DNA from 3 places in the Gordonia sp. 34D genome. Region 1 is predicted to be linked to each of the others. Evidence: predicted binding sites of a transcription regulator. Region 1 holds the regulator's gene; each other region holds the start of a gene.
What was found. Region 1 encodes LexA, which represses DNA repair genes until DNA is damaged. Its sites were predicted from a motif close to CGAACANNTGTTCG; they were not measured.
Positions count from the first base shown of each region.

Region 1 (5,456 bases):
AGTTACCGAAACCCGACCGCGGGATTGGACATCACCTGCGATCTCGGACTGTCGCTCCTCCGCGTACATCGCTGCCTCTCGCTATGACTAGGTCCAATTCACTGTTGAAGTATGTTGATCTATGTGGATATGTATCTGTTTCTACCGGTGTAAGTGCTGACAAGTCAAGGAAATCTTGTAATCTGAATCACATGATCCAGGTGAGTACCAACGCGCAGGCCCCGAACGCCCCAGATGCCAATCCGTTTGGCGCGGAGGTGATCGTCACCGGCGTTCCGGTCGTCGGGGGGTTGGCCTACGGTCGCATTGTGAAGCCGGGTGCACGGCCCGGCTTCGGTGACATCGACGCCACCGAGATCGCGGAAAGTTTGCGCCCCGCCGAGTCCGAACGGTTCGCGGCCGCCGCGGGCGTCGTCGCTGATCGACTCACCGAACGAGCCTCCCGCAACTCCGGTGTTGCAGCCGAAGTCCTCATTGCCACAGCAGCTTTGGCGCGCGACCGTGGTTGGATCGGTGCCGCCAACAAGGCCATTTCGGGGGGAGCGCCCGCCGCACTCGCGGCCATCGCTGCGACCGATCAGTTCGTCGAAGTCTTCACCAACCTGGGCGGCTTGATGGCCGAACGGGTCACGGACCTCAAAGATGTTCGTGACCGGGTGGTCGCAGAACTCCTCGGTGTCGCCGAACCCGGTATCCCCGTTCCCGACGAGCCATCAATCTTGCTCGCCGACGACCTTGCCCCCGCGGATACTGCCGAGCTAGACCCAACCAAAGTAATTGGTTTGGCCATGCGGTTGGGCGGGCCCAGTAGCCACACCTCCATCATTGCGCGACAGTTGGGCATCCCCTGCGTTGTCGCGGCTGGCGCCCTTGGCGACATCGATTCCGGTGCGATGGGATACGTCGATGGTGACTTGGGAACCGTCGGCAGTTCACCCGATCCAGAACTCATCTCGGTGGCAGTCGCGCAGGCGCATGCGCGTGCGAAAGAGATCGCTGGCTGGCGTGGCCCCGGTCGGACCTCCGATGGTCACCCGGTTGCGATACTCGCCAATGTGGCCGACGGATCCTCGGCCAGAGAAGGTGCTCGGGCACCAGTCGAGGGGGTGGGGCTATTTCGTACTGAGTTGGCTTTTCTCGAACGAGCTGATGAGCCATCGGTTGCCGAGCAGGTGGCGCTCTACCGGGAAGTCATCGATGCTTTCCCCGGTCGCAAAGTAGTCATCCGGACGTTGGATGCTGGTTCGGATAAGCCGCTGAAGTTCGTGAACAACACCGAAGAACCCAATCCCGCCATGGGGGTTCGGGGAAACCGCATCGTGAAGAGCTATCCAGAAATCCGCGACAACCAGTTACGGGCGCTGGGGGAGGCTGCCAAGGGGGACGGCCGTAGCGCTCCGTGGGTCATGGCACCGATGATTGCCACCGTTGACGAAGCGCGCGAGTTCGCCGGTGCCGTTCGGCTGCAGGGGCTGATTCCCGGCGTCATGGTGGAGGTTCCATCGGCGGCGCTGCTGGCCGATGGGATCCTCGCGGAAGTTGACTTCGTTTCCATCGGAACCAATGACCTCGCGCAATACACGATGGCCGCTGACCGGATGTCGCCGGAACTGGCGGAGCTCACAGACCCGTGGCAGCCAGCCGTTCTGGCGCTCATTGCGAAAGTCGGCGAGGCGGGCCAGCGCGCGAACAAGCCGGTCGGGGTGTGCGGTGAGGCGGCTGCTGATCCGCTGCTGGCCTGCGTCCTGGTTGGCCTCGGAGTGACTTCACTGTCGACGGCTCCGGCGGCTGCCGCGGCGGTCGGCCTGCAACTCGGAGAGGTCAGTCTCCAACAGTGCCGAAACGCGGCGGCGGCGGCTCTCAATGCAGTCAGCCCAGCTCAGGCACGCGACGACGCGCGAACCAAACTGGGCTGACCGGGGTGAATCGCTCCGGATGGAGCACTCGCTAAATGCGGCGCATCACGGTGACGACCTTGCCGAGGACTGCGGCGTCGTCGCCGGGGATGGGCTCGAAGTGCTCGTTGTGCGGCATCAGCCAGACATGACCGTCGACGCGTTTAAACGTCTTGACGGTGGCTTCGCCGTCGATCATGGCGGCGACAATGTCGCCGTTCTCGGCGACATTCTGCTGACGAACCACAACCCAGTCTCCGTCGCAGATAGCGGCGTCGATCATTGACTCGCCAACTACGCGAAGCATGAACAGTGAACCGTCACCGACGAGTTCGCGGGGCATCGGGAAAACATCTTCGACAGCCTGCTCGGCAAGAATCGGGCCGCCCGCGGCAATCCGGCCGAGAACGGGTACGAACGTCGGCTTCGGCAGAGAATCGTCCTCGCCGCCGCTACTGCCGCCATCCGGCGGGGTGCGCCCGCTATCGCGGACATTGACTGCGCGCGGACGGTGAGGGTCGCGCTTGAGTAGGCCGCGGCGCTCGAGGGTGCGCAGTTGGTGCGCCACCGACGAGGTCGAGGTGAGACCCACCTCCTCGCCGATTTCACGGATGCTTGGCGGGTAGCCGCGTTCGCGTACCGACTTGCGGATGACTTCCAGAACATCGCGCTGTCGCTGGGTGAGGGAAGCTTCCAGTGTCTCGGTCGAGAGCAGTGGATCTGGCGTGTCGGTCACCGTCGGGCCTTTCGTCAGCTGTGTTCGATTGATAGCTCCACGCTAGTTGAGTAGGTCACAAAACTCAAACAATTGTTCGATGCGTGTCGAACTTTGTCAGAGGCATGGTGTTAACTATCGAACAAGAGTTCTTCGAACACCCGATCGATAGGAGATCACCGATGAGCGCCAATGTTCTCAAGGCTCCCGTGGAGCGCCTCGAGCGTAGTGGCCACACTCGTGTGGGCTCGGCCGGTAGTAGCCGTCGCGCCGGCCTCGAAGTAGTTATGACCTGCGATCTTCCTGTCGTGGCGCGCGATTCTTCGGGTCGGGTACAGGCGCAGCGAGGTGACGTTCTTTGCTTTCCGAGCGGTCGCCCGCAGCGTCGCCAAGTGCGAGCTATCGCAGACTTAACTCGAACGGACGAGCGATCCAAGAGCGCAGCGCCTGTCAGTCATTCGAATGAATGGCGGCGCGAGCGCTCGCCGATGTTCGAATCGTCCTCGAACGTGCGAGGCGTTACCCAACGTTCGAATTACCGCAGTAATCAAGCTGCCGTCTATCGTCGTCGTCGCGTGGTCGGGGCACTCCTGGTTGGCGGAGCGCTCGCAGCCATGGTGTGGATGTTCGCGATCGTCGGAGCCAATCTCGAATCAACACCACCGGCAGCCCCGCAGGCGACCGAAGTTGTGTATGTGCGGGCAGGCGAGTCACTCACCAGCCTGGCCCAGCGCATCGCGCCCGATTTGCCGACCGCCGGAGTGATCGCGCAGCTCCGTGAGATCAATGGCTTAGAAACCTCGGGTCTGGCGGTCGGCCAGGCATTGCGGGTCCCGGCCTACAAGTAGGGAAGCCCCCAGGTTCGTGCTGGAACGCACTGCGAAACAAGGCAGATTGGGCCGCCGGGTATTCTCGTGACATGCGATGCCCGTTCTGCAAGAACGATGACACCCGAGTAGTCGATTCCCGAGTCGCCGATGATGGCCAGGCCATCCGGCGTCGTCGGGCATGCAGTGCGTGCGGGCGCCGGTTCACCACCGTGGAGTCGGCAGTTCTGTCCGTTGTTAAGCGCAATGGTATTTCCGAACCATTTAGCCGGGAGAAGGTCATGAAAGGCGTGCGCCGGGCATGCCAGGGGCGCGACATCGATGCCGATGCGCTCGCGAAACTGGCAGTGCAGGTGGAGGACACGGTTCGGTCCTCCGGATCCGCCGAAATCCCCAGCAACGAAGTTGGTCTCGCCATCCTCGGGCCACTGCGCGATCTCGATGAAGTTGGCTACCTGCGCTTCGCGTCTGTCTACAAGTCCTTCGAATCAGCCGACGACTTCCAACACGAAATCGACGACCTCCGCCGCGACCGCAGCAAAAACTGAAGTCCAGCGAACTGCCGCGACTCCGCTAGAACTTGTCGATTGCCTTCAGGATTCGCTGTTCGGAAACACTTCCCGCAGTGCCGAGCTGCTGGGCAAACAAGCTCACACGCAACTCTTCGAGTCGCCACTGGACCATTTCCCCAAGGTCGTCGTGTCGACTCTCAGGGAGCTGAGCAATCCGTCGATTCCACGCCGCAATGATGCGATCGATCGAAGCCAAGGCATCGTTGTCGCGGCTACCCGTGGTTTGGAGATTCTCAAGTCGCAGCCGAGCGGCCGTGAGATAGCGCGGAATTGAGCGCAAGTGCACCAGCGCCGTGAGTCCAACAAAGCCGTCGAATATCAAATTCGACACCTGATCGGCGACGTCATCGGCAGCCAGGGTTCCCGCGCGCGCGTCAATTGCCCGCCGAACTGGCCCGTACTCGGCCAAAGCGGCGACCGCCGCGTCGAAGTATTCGGGTGCCCGCGAACGGACCACCGGTGCGATGCGCGCCGACAGGTCGGCGAAGTCGCTGGCGTTGCGAATCTCGGTGATCGATTTTTCGGCAGCCACGGCGTCGATTATCGCCCGGTTGGTGCAGTCGGCAAGCAGCGCATCGACGTCGGAGTATGGGCTTTGGCTCAGTGAAAGCTTCGCCATCGGGGGCAGCCCGGTAGCGAGTCGGCGACTCGGCGGGGCGATCGCAACGCGAAGCAACTCAATAATGCCGGCGCGGATCCCGGCATCTCGCTCGGCGGGCGAGGCGGCGATCGTCCGCCTGACGCCCTTCCCGGGAACCGCTGCCAAGCTCGGATACCGGGTAATAGTTTGCCCGGCGACAATGGCGGTCTCGGAATCTTCGAGGGTCCCGATGCCATCCGGTGCCCACGTCGTCGCCACCGGTGCACTCGGAGTTTTCGGTCGGCCAGCGAGGTCATCGCGTAGCGCCGACAGTCGATCGCCACGGGCCACGATGGCACCTTCGGCATCGGTCACGGCAAAGTGCATCCGCAAGTGCGGATCCAGATTCGAGGGCCGGAAATCTCGCGGAGTCAACGTCACACCGGTGATCGTGGACAACTCGCGAGCCAAGCCGGTCAGCAGCGGCTCACTTCGCGTCGACAGCTTGGCCAGCGCCAGATCGGCATACCGCGAGGCGGGCGACATCGACTTCCGTAGACCCTTCGGCAGGGACTTGATCAGTGCCGTCACCAACTCGCTGCGCATCCCCGGGACAAGCCAGTCGAAGCCACTGTCGCGCACGTGCGCCAGCAGAGCCTGCGGAATGACGGTAGTGACCCCATCGTCCGGGGCACCCGGCGCAAAGTTGTACCGCAATTCCAGCCGGGCTTCGCCTTGCTGCCACGCGGCCGGGAAATCGGCTGCTTTGGGGATCTCGTCGGATGCAAAATCCTCAAGCCTGAGGTTCAGCAGGGTGGGGTCTGCCCGTCCAGCCTTCTTCCACCACGAATCGAAGTGCCGGGTGGA
Region 1 is NZ_CM155293.1:1,309,541-1,314,996, reverse strand. Features, by position in the region: gene AC1L34_RS06075 (DeoR/GlpR family DNA-binding transcription regulator) at 1-69, opposite strand, end outside; gene AC1L34_RS06070 (phosphoenolpyruvate--protein phosphotransferase) at 192-1,916, shown strand; gene lexA (transcriptional repressor LexA) at 1,948-2,631, opposite strand; gene AC1L34_RS06060 (LysM peptidoglycan-binding domain-containing protein) at 3,099-3,458, shown strand; gene nrdR (transcriptional regulator NrdR) at 3,530-3,985, shown strand; gene hrpA (ATP-dependent RNA helicase HrpA) at 4,011-5,456, opposite strand, start outside.

Region 2 (5,456 bases), 600 kb from region 1:
CAGACCGATTGGCACGACCGGCACCGTCGTTGTTGACGCAGACCGGGGCCGAAGTCTTTGACGCCACCGAACGGCCAGTCACGCTCGATGCTCGCGGTGCCTTCAGTGCCGACCCGGCGGTGGTGCGGATGAGCGGTCGGTTCTATCCGCTGCGCTGGTGGGCTGGGCCCTGGCCGTTTGGCCCCGGAAAAGCCCGGGCGCAAGTGCTACTGGCCGATTCGCGAGCCCTTCTCCTCTGCTGCCGCGACGCGGAGTGGACCGTCGAAGGGATCTACGAATGAGCGCAGATTACGAGTTCGCACCGCGGGCAATGACCGGCCAGGTTTGTAGTCGCTCGTCACCGGACACCTGGGCGTACAGGGCGTCAACCAGGTTCACCGCGGAGCACACATGATTGGGGATCACTCGTACGCGGTCGCCCAGTTCGGGTGCGCTATTGTCAGCCGGGAAGTCAACAACCGCGTGATGCTCGGACAAGGACACGATTCGGGCGGCTAGAAAGTCGGCGAGTCGACCGAAACCCGTTGTCCAAGTTGGCCGATCGGCACCCAGGATCTTGCTACCGGCGTCGAGCACAATGCGCTCACCCTTACCGCCCGGAGTTGTCGCCTTGCTGACGACGGTCGCGACTGCAGTCAGTGCGACGTCGTCAATGGTGCAGCTTTCGAGTTCGAGTTGTTGAGCGTCATAAAACGGGTACACGCCGGGCCGCAGCTCCGTGACGACGCCAGCATCGGCAAAATGGATTGTCGGAGTGGACCCTCCACTTACCACGCGAATCTCAAAGTCATGTGACCGCAACAGTTCCGCAGCTTCCGCGAGCGATTGGGCTTCCTGCGAGGCGGCTTCGGACCGAGCCGTTCCCGGGCCATAGCCGTGCCCTGGGAAAGTGAACACGCCTGCCACGTCGAGTCCGCCATCGCGCGCCGCAGTTGCCACGGCGACGACCTCCGCGGGCGAGACTCCCGTGCGGTGCATGCCGGAATCCGCCTCTACCAGTACTGTCACCGGAACACCCGCCAACGCTTCGGCCAGTCGGCGAGCGCCGACCGCCGAGTCGACCCCAACGCTTATCGTGGCCCGCACGCAAAGTGCTCGCAACCGCTCAACTTTGCTCCCGGAAAGCCACAGCGGGTACGCGATGAACAGATCGTCGACGCCGATGTTGGCGAAAACTTCCGCTTCGCCAATCGTGGCGACAGTCAATCCAACCGCTCCCGCACCGAGTTGGCGGGTCGAGATCTGCGCGCACTTATGAGTTTTGGCGTGTGGACGCAACGCCACACCGTGTTCGGACGCCCACGCTGCCATCGAATTCAGGTTGCGGTCCAAACGTTCAACGTCGACAACAAGATACGGCGTGTCGACGGAGGTGAGTGATCGGGCAGACGGGGCTGACATACCCCGATCGTTGCACGAACAGGGTGATCCCTGCTCAGCTAATGCGGCCGAGCGCGGCGTCAGACTCGTCGTTGATCAGAAACTCCTGATGCAGCAGGCGGTTGGTGAGGCGCGGTGCGGCGTGATGACCGAAGCTAATGAGGTCACCGAGCATCGTATTGACCCGCTTGGGGCGAACGACGATCGCGCGCAGCACCCGATGTGCGGCCTTGTCGACGCTCCAGATGCCGCGGACCGCATCGTAGGCGTTGGTCGGAACGATCATCCTGGTGCGAGTCAACGGGATTCGGACATTGCTGAAGGTGACGTGATCGGAGAGCGTTTCGGCGCCGGTCGCATCGCTGAACGCCTCCAATGCGGCCTTCGACGCCGCGTACGCGCCGAATCGGGGTGCGCGACTCTGCACTTCAATCGACGACACATTCACCACGTGGCCCGATTGCCTGCCCGTCATATGTGGCAGCAGCGCCAGGGTCAGATAGACGGCACCGAAGTAGTTGACGGCCATCATGCGGTGGTAGTCATGCGAACGGTCGACCGCATTGGCGGTGGAACGGCGGATGGAGCGGCCCGCATTATTGACCAGCACGTCGATGTGATCATGTTCGGCCAGAACAGATTTGACGAGTGTCGCGACTGCGGATTCGTCACTGATATCGGCCGGGTAGGCGTGGGCGCGGCCAATGGGAAGGCCGGGGACGGGAACTTCGGCGTCGAGTTCGGCGGCGGTCTCCACCAACTGTTCGGCATTGCGTGCCACCAGAAACACGGTGGCACCGCGGCGCACGCACATGCGGGCCGTCGCTCGGCCGATGCCAGAGGATGCGCCGGTGATCAGGATGTGTTTGCCGACGAGGGGTCCGCGGGTATCTGTGCGACGGTGCCGTGCCGGATCCAAATGCTGGTACCAATACTCGGCGAGCTTGGGGCCGTAGGCCGCGAGGTCGGGCACTGAGATACCGAGGCCCGCCAGGGTCGCAGTGGTGGTGTCGCATCGGAAAGTGACCGGGAGTGCGGCGATGTCAAGAATCCCCGGTGGCAGCCCGGCCTGCAGTGCTACGAGATCGCGGCACGGGCGCAGTGGGCCGAGGCCGCTCATCGACAAGATGGGTCGGACCAGCGCAGAGGGAAATGCGGTAAAACTGCTGGGGCCGCCGAAGCCGGGGACGATCGCGTTGAAGAGGTCGCTGACGGAGCGCTGTTGCGGATCGCCCAGGTGAAACACCAGTCCGCTGTGCCCCGGTTGCACGCCGATCAGCGCGACGATCGCCTCCGCCACGAAATCAACCGGCACCATGTTCAGGTGACCAACGTCGGGGACCGGCAATCGCAGGAATGACGGAAGCCCACTGAGTGCCGAGAGGTGTCCGAAGAAGTAGTACGGACCATCAATTTTGTTAGTGCGGCCGGTCCTGGAATCGCCGACGACGGCCGACGGCCGGTAGATGCGCCAGTTCAGTTCTGCGGTGTCGCGGACGATGCGTTCGGCGTCGAACTTGGTGCGATGGCAACCGGAAGGAAACCCCTGGCCTAAATCGAAGTCGTTCTCGGTGAAGTCGCCGTCGTAGTCGCCGGCGACCGCGACCGATGACATGTGATGGAGCATCGCGCCCCGCGACCGTGCGAACTCCACGACGCGGCGAGTGCCCTCGACGTTAACCGCGCGTTGTGCTTCTTCGGTTGCGGTCACGTCGTACAGGGCCGCGAGGTGGATGACATGGTCGATGGCGTCGAGCGCGGTGTTCGTTGCGGCGTCGATGCCCAGGCCGTCGGAGGTGAGTTCGCCTACGACGGTGGTGACGCGGTCGTTACCGTCAACACGGTCCATTGCCTCGGAGAAACGTTGCAGTGACCCGGTGCGCACCAAGGCATAAACCTGGGCCTCTGGGTCGCTGGCCAAGAGTTTTTGGACCACTTGGTGGCCGATGAAGCCGCTGCCACCGGTCACAAAATAACTCGTCACGGCCCCAGGGTCTCACAACTGGGTGCGGGGATGATGGATTTGCCGGGTCGGCTGGCTCGGAACGATTGCTGATTTGGCACGGCATCGATGCAGATTGCCGGTTGATTGGTATCGAACAGATGTTCTATATTTGGAGAGTGGGTTGGAACAACGGTCCTCCGACCTGGTCGGAGATGGAACGGGTGCTGTCGGGGCGCCCGGCTGGCCCTGCGGACCGACCGGGCACCACATTTTCACCAACGGGTGACGGCAACGACTCGCCTGCCTGGTCGCGGAAACGTGACTCCTATCAGGCCGCCGACATCGAGTTTGGTTCATCGACGGTCCCGTATGCGGAACTACACGCGCACAGCGCCTATAGCTTCCTCGATGGTGCCTCCATGCCTGAATCGATGGTCGAAGAAGGTCAGCGGCTGGGATTGAGAGGGCTCGCGTTGACCGATCATGACGGCTTTTACGGCGTCGTACGGTTTGCTGAAGCCGCTCGCGAATTTGGCATGCCGACCGTTTTTGGTGCCGAGCTGTCGCTGCAGCGCGACGCCGCTCGAGCCGGTGCCGTCGATCCGCCGGGGGAGCACCTGCTGGTACTTGCCCGCCGGGACGAGGGATACCGCAGGCTCTCCCGGGTGATTGCCGATGCCCATATGAGCGGTGGAGAGAAGGGGCTACTGCGCTACGACCTCACCGTCATCGCCGAACACGCGGCCACCGGGCATTGGCAAATCCTCACTGGCTGTCGCAAGGGGTCGGTGCGGCGCGCCCTCGATCGCGGTGGTCGGAGGGCGGCCGATACCGCGCTCGGCGAACTTATCGACCGCTTTGGTGCGAGCAATGTCGCCGTCGAATTGAGCCCCGGAACCGGCTCCGACGACGACGAACGCACCGCGATCTTGGCCTCCCTGGCTGCGCTGCATCGGGTGCCAACCGTCGCGACTACCGGCGCACACTTTGCTGCGCCACAGAACGGTCGCCTGGCCACGGCGATGGCGGCAGTGCGGGCGCGCACCGACATGGCCACCATCGACGGTTGGCTTCCCGGCGTGGGCGGCGCACACCTGCGCAGCGGTGACGAAATGCTCCGATTGATGCCCGCCCACCGCGAGGCCATCGACAATGCGGTCGCTATCGCCGACGAGTGCACATTTTCGCTCGGGCTGATTGCCCCAAACCTGCCGCCCTTCGACGTCCCGGCCGGTCACACCGAAGCGAGTTGGCTCCGCGAACTCACCGAGCGCGGTGCCCGGGATCGGTTTGGGACCCGCGAGCAACGGCCCGATGCCTACCGGCAGATCGACCATGAGCTCGCCATCATTGAGACCCTCACTTTTCCCGGATACTTCCTCGTCGTCCACGACATCGTCAGCTTTTGTAAACGCAACGGGATCCTCTGTCAGGGGCGGGGGAGCGCCGCCAACTCGGCGGTCTGCTTCGCCCTCGGGATCACCAACGTCGATCCGGTTGCCAACCACCTGCTGTTTGAACGGTTCCTGTCGGTGGAGCGCGACGGGCCTCCCGACATCGACGTCGACATCGAATCCGATCGTCGTGAAGAAGCCATCCAGCACGTCTATGCCAAGCACGGGCGCAAACACAGTGCACAGGTTGCCAATGTGATCACCTACCGCGGGCGGTCGGCGATCCGGGATATGGCGCGGGCGCTCGGCTACGCCAGCGGGCAGCAGGACGCATGGAGCAAGATGCCGGAGTCGGCCCCCGCCGATGTCCGCGAGTTGGCGTCCCAGATTTCCTCGTTGCCAAGGCATTTGGGAATCCACTCGGGCGGCATGGTGATTTGCGACCGGCCGATCGCTGACGTCTGCCCGACGGAATGGGCGCGGATGCCCGGGCGCAGCGTGCTGCAGTGGGACAAGGACGACTGCGCGGTGATCGGGTTGGTGAAGTTCGACTTGCTTGGCCTGGGCATGCTGTCGGCGCTGCACTACATGATCGACCTGGTATCCGAGCACCATGGGGTTGACGTCGACCTGGCGAAGATCGATCTGTCGGAGAAAGCCGTCTACGACATGCTGTGCCGGGCCGATTCGGTTGGTGTCTTTCAGGTGGAGTCGCGGGCGCAGATGGCGACGTTGCC
Region 2 is NZ_CM155293.1:1,913,830-1,919,285, reverse strand. Features, by position in the region: gene AC1L34_RS08845 (DNA polymerase Y family protein) at 1-281, shown strand, start outside; gene AC1L34_RS08840 (alanine racemase) at 289-1,401, opposite strand; gene AC1L34_RS08835 (SDR family oxidoreductase) at 1,436-3,364, opposite strand; gene AC1L34_RS08830 (error-prone DNA polymerase) at 3,502-5,456, shown strand, end outside.
Region 2: a site for LexA is predicted at 3,477-3,490, ahead of AC1L34_RS08830 (error-prone DNA polymerase). Genes of this name have one in related genera too.

Region 3 (5,456 bases), 790 kb from region 1:
AAAAGTCCGAGTCATACAGCGACCCGCTGTCGAGGGCATCTTCAGTGTGTGGATCCGATTGAAATTGGCTTTCTGACGACGGATGCCGTGTCAACTGGGCGTAGTGGTGTTCGTATTTGGCGACCCAGCTAGCAGTAAGCCGCGACGAACCGCTTACCTGCCTATCGATCGCATCACGAAGTTGGTCGACAATATCACCGCCAGGCAAAGCCGAGAAGCGAAGGTTCCACTCCTCGTTTGTCAGCAGAGCTGTGGAAGTGAGATTGGAACTACCGATGATGGCGGTCGTGGATTCATCTCGTTCAAACAAGTAGCCCTTTGCATGGAAACCGCGCTCAACATCAGGGTGGACCAGTACCTCAACGCCCTCCAGCGTGAGTAACTCGCGGAACGCCGCTGGCTCGTTGAAATTTAGATAGGTCGACGTGACGATGGTTCCCTCGCCGTTAAAGTCAACCAGGGCCTGTTTCAGAAGGGCTAACGCGCCCGTGGTTACGAATGCGACAGAGAATACGAATCGGTTCGAGCGATGTAGTTCATGCCGGATCGCTCGCAACATCGTGTTGTCGTCACAGTTGGAGATGAGTTGAGGATGAAAGACTTGCTCGGAAGGGGCGGACGCGTCAAGGAATCCGAATGTCGTATCGGCGCGTACTAGGCGATTTTCGGAAGTTTTTAGTTTTGGGTTCATTCGGCAAACGTGGCACGAAGCTTGTCAACGGCGGGAATATCTGCCGGCGCCCAATCCAACGTTCCAAGATCTGCCGCCGGCAGCCACGAGATCTCAGAGTGTTCAGTCAGTTGTGGATCGCCATCGATGAGGGTGCAGAAGTACGTGGTCAGGATGACTACACCGAAATCGTACTCGTGCTCGGTTGTTTCAAGGAGCTCACCGATCTCAGCGTTGACCAGTAACTCCTCAGCGAGTTCTCGTCGGAGTGCTGCCTGGGGGCTCTCTCCCGGCTCAATCTTGCCCCCGGGAAACTCCCACATGCCTGGTAGTGACATCAAGTTGCTCCGGCGGGCGGCCAGGATCTTGCCGTCTCGCACGAGGACCGCTCCAACAACATGGATTCGGCGCTTCGTAGCTGAAGTATTGCGTGTGTCTTCCATCGAATCGAACTCTACCCATTAGAGACCGTCGATGCCGAGGAGGGCGAAACCTAGACGGGGATTGTCAGCATCCTATGCTTTCCTCGAGTGTGAAGAGGAGAAGGAGGGCGGATTGCCGGTCTATCGCGTCCTGATCGCCGAGACTGTTGAGCGGGTTGCCTACATCGCAGTGTCTGACGAGTTTGATTCGGACGCTATGTCCGTCGAGCTTGGAGATTTCGCCGAGAACGTCGCCGTCGAGACCGGCATCGGCGAGCGGCATGTCAGTATCTCGCGAGCGCGAAACGACGTCGATGTGGATGCGGATTTTGAACAGTAAAGGTCCACGCGTCCCGACGATTCAACCTGACGGGACACCCTCAAGCGCTCAGTAAAATTGAATGGTTCCCTTGGAGAATGCCCAGAACGGTGTGTTGTACGAAGCACTCAGACGCTGGCCGGGCGCAATCTGGAATTGCTGGTCAGCGTTGCCGATCGCCCAGAGGTATCGGGTGTGGATGTGGATCGTGTGCACGCCGGGACCGAGTTCGATGACTTGGTCGCCCCAGTTTCGTCCAACCTCGATGCCGTCGATCACGATCAGCGGCCCGGTCAAGAAGAGGATCCAGGCCAGAGGGAAGAACCCCGTATGGATGCTCAGGAACGCGCCAGTGCCAAGTGGTGACGGCGCGTACTGGCCTGGCTGCGGAGGCCCCGGCTGCTGAAAGTGCGCGGGTTGCTGCTGCCTCTGCTGCGCCGGAGGGTGCGGCTGGTACTGCTGACCCGGTACCGGCTGGCCGTAGTGAGGCTGCTGCCCAGGGAACTGCTGTGGCACCTGCGGCTGCTGCCATTGAGCCGGTGCATGCGGCGCCTGCTGATACTGCGGGCCCTGCTGATACTGCGGCGCCTGCGGGGGCGGGGTTGCCCACTGCTGCTGAGGCTGGTGTGGCCCAGATGGGTGGGAACCTGGTTGCTGCGGGTACGTCACACGAAAAGACTACGCCCGGCACTATGACGCGATCATTCGGATAGTGGAGTAGCCGATGCCTCGGTAGCGGGAGGGTCTGCGGCTGGCCGTCGAAGCAACTCAACTGCGATCCCTAGAACAACCAGTCCGACAATGAGCCAGCCGATCGCGCTGAACGTGACTGGCCTCGACGCCATCAGCGCGAAGGTCCCCAGAATCGCGGCGATCCACCAGATCACCGCGCGGTAATGGTCGACGAATGCGCCGAACCGACCAGTGTCGCCGCCGTTCCGGTCGAGTGCCGACCGCAACGAACTGAATCCGGAATTCGCTACCGACCGAACAGCCACCGCCGGCCGGGCGGGTCCGCCGAACCACACCACTACGGCAATCAGGAGACCGAGAACGGCGATGGCTCGGATCGTGGACGTCATAGCAGCGGTGACCTCGCCAAACACGGCGTCGGCAACGGAGCTCGGCATGGGATCCGGGCTCACGGAGTACGTGAAAATGTTGCCGCCAACCCAAATTCCCAACGACAACAACACAAACACAATGACCACCCCGATCGACGCGAACAGCAAGGCTCGACGTCGGCGGTTCGCCACCAAAATCCCAGCAACCAATAGCGCCAGAGCTACCCACGGCAGCCAGAACCCAGCGATCACCGCCACCTGATACGTCGCGCGAGCTAGTGCGAGCGAATCAGCATGCGCGATGGTGATCGTCCGATTCTTCGGCTCGATCCGGTCGGCAAACGTCAATCCGCGCTGCACCAACCGCGTCTTCACGGCATCGAAGAGGGGCTCGAGTTGGACGCTCAAGGTGCCGTCCTTCGACAGGTCCAACACGGTTCCGGGTTGATCCTTGAGGACAGCTATCGCCTGCTGATGGCTGAGCCGCAGACTCGACTCCCACAACTGCGCAAACTGATCCGACGCCACCAGACGTTGAACAGTCGATGCCACGATTGACTGGATACCCGCCACCGCAGGACCGCGGAGGGCTGCGATGGCTGCCGTTGGTCGCGGAGGGAGATTCGCCGCAGCGAGCTCATCGAAGAGTTGGCCGACGGCTTGGTCGAAATTAACCTGCTTGTCAATCTCGTCAGTGATCTGTCCCGCGACGAAATCCTGGACGGCCGGATCCTCGGCCAAGGGAGCAAAGGTCGAGACAAAACTATCGCCGTCGACCAACTCAACCCGAGCCCAAGTTCCGATCGCGGCAATGGGGGCGAGAAGCAGCGCGATGGTGATCAGCAAGAAGCTGACGGCCATGCGAACGTACGAGGTGGGCCGAGGGGTGTCGGACGTCGAAGTATCCACCTATTGATGGTGTCACCAGCGGTGTCTCAGTATCGGGGATGCGAAAACTCGGCTTCCGAAATGTTTGTCGGCCGGGATCTTGGTGGACCAGTCAGGGTTGGCCTTCAAAAATTGTCAGACCCTCGGATTAACATCGAACGTAAGTTCGAGCTGATGATTCGAAGGGGAAGCCGATGACCACTCAAACCACTACCCGCCCACCCGCGTCCACGGTGAAGGTCGCCGACGATGAGATCGTTATCCGCATTTCTCGCCCGGCCCCGGCCGACGGTGGGGGTTCGGCGGCCGCCTCGGGTGTGGTGCGCGATAGCCGTGCGGATCGGTTGGCTTTTGCTGCGCGGGTGGATTCTTTTGCCGGGGTGGTGATGTGGCATCGCTACGCCGAGATCTACTCGCTGCTGCAAGAGCAGTGTGCCGTGGCCGAGGCGGATCCGGCTTCGGATGTGTTTGGTCGGGTTTACGATCCGCTGTGCAAGGTCGCGGCCTCGTACGCGGTGGCTGCCGGGGTGCGCCAGTGCACCGCTGAGCGGTTTGTGGAGCGCGCAGTGGCGTGTGCTGAGCGGATTCCGGCCGTGGGTGGTTTGCTGCGCGATGGGCTGATCCCGGATGCGTGGTTCGCTCGTGCTGTGGAGCAGACCTCGCTGGTCGACGATCTTGCTCTGCTTGCGCTGATTGATGCCGAGATCGCCTACCGGTTGCAGCATTTGGGTGGCCTGTCGGCGGCGCGGGTGGAGGCCGTGGTCGCTGCGGTGGTCGCCGAGCATGATCCCGATGCGGTCACCCTCACTCGTGAGCAGATCCGCGACTACAAGAAGGTGATGGTCAACCCGCTCACCGAAGGCATGTCGGAGTTGGTCATCACTGCTTCTGCCGAGGATGTGCGGTTGGCGAAAGAAACCCTGGATGCAGTGATTGCTGGGGTGTGCCCGAAAGATCCTCGCACCAAGCAGGTTCGTCGCTCCGATGCGGCAATGGCGCGGTTGAACGGCACCGCGTTCACCTGCCAGTGCGGCAGTGATGATTGCATCGCCGAACTTTCCCAAGAGCAGATCGATGCCCGGTGTGCTCGGGTGGTGCTGCACGTGGTGGTGCGGGAAGAAACCCTCGACGGCACCGCCGACACCCCGGCCGTCCTCGACGGATTCGGCCCGATCTCGGCCGAGCACGTTCGCGAAATCGCCGACCGCCCCGACACCGTCGCCCGTGATCTGGATTTGGGCGATCTGCTCGATCACCAGGCCCAGCCGGGCAACCAGTACCGCCCCACGGCCACGCTCGACACGGTTCTGCGTGCCCTGTTTGGGATCTGCACCTGGCCCGGCTGCACCGAACCGGCTTTTGCTACCGATCTGGACCATGTGTGCGAATACAACCACGACGATCCGGCCGCTGGCGGCCCGACGTGCTTGTGCAACCTCAACCCCAAGTGCCGTTTTCATCACGGGTTGAAGACCTGCGCCGAAGGCTGGATCGATGACCAGATCGTCGACGCCAACGGCGTCATCTGGACCGAAGTGACGACCCCGGAAGGATTCACTGTGCGTCAGCAAGCACTCAACACGTGGCTGCTGCCCGAGGTCGGGTTGATTCCTTGCCAGCACGCCCCGGTTGGGGCCGGCGTCGTTGGGGCGCCGCGCCCGGAATCCCGACACGCCGAGAACGGCCCTCGGCGCGCGCAGTCCCGCACCGAGGCCAAGCACGCCTACCGCATGGCCCGCCGGGCAGCGAACCGCCGAATCCGCGAGGAAGAGGAAGCTCGGGCGTTGGCCGAGGAAGGGGTGCCGCCGTTCTGATCGGACACGCCGAACAGGCGACACGCCGTGGTTAGCCCGAATCTCGGTGATTGTTGCGGGCTCCTCGATAAGGGGTGCGCATCGCTACGCTCCGCGGGCCCAACTCGGAGAGCGGAAAAGGAAGCGGGAGCGAGGCTCGTGAACTTAACCGGCGAGTGGGGAGCGTAGCCACGCCCAGTCGAGCCCGAACCAGCCGCCGAACAGGGCGAGGCCGCCCGTTAACCACAACGTCAAGAACACAATTGCGCACGTGCCGATCGCCAAGACCGCCTGCATCAG
Region 3 is NZ_CM155293.1:2,095,886-2,101,341, reverse strand. Features, by position in the region: gene AC1L34_RS09780 (DEAD/DEAH box helicase) at 1-691, opposite strand, end outside; gene AC1L34_RS09775 ((deoxy)nucleoside triphosphate pyrophosphohydrolase) at 688-1,113, opposite strand; gene AC1L34_RS09770 (hypothetical protein) at 1,226-1,432, shown strand; gene AC1L34_RS09765 (hypothetical protein) at 1,481-2,080, opposite strand; gene AC1L34_RS09760 (hypothetical protein) at 2,113-3,384, opposite strand; gene AC1L34_RS09755 (HNH endonuclease signature motif containing protein) at 3,558-5,177, shown strand; gene AC1L34_RS09750 (TIGR02611 family protein) at 5,322-5,456, opposite strand, start outside.
Region 3: a site for LexA is predicted at 3,519-3,532, ahead of AC1L34_RS09755 (HNH endonuclease signature motif containing protein). Genes of this name have one in related genera too.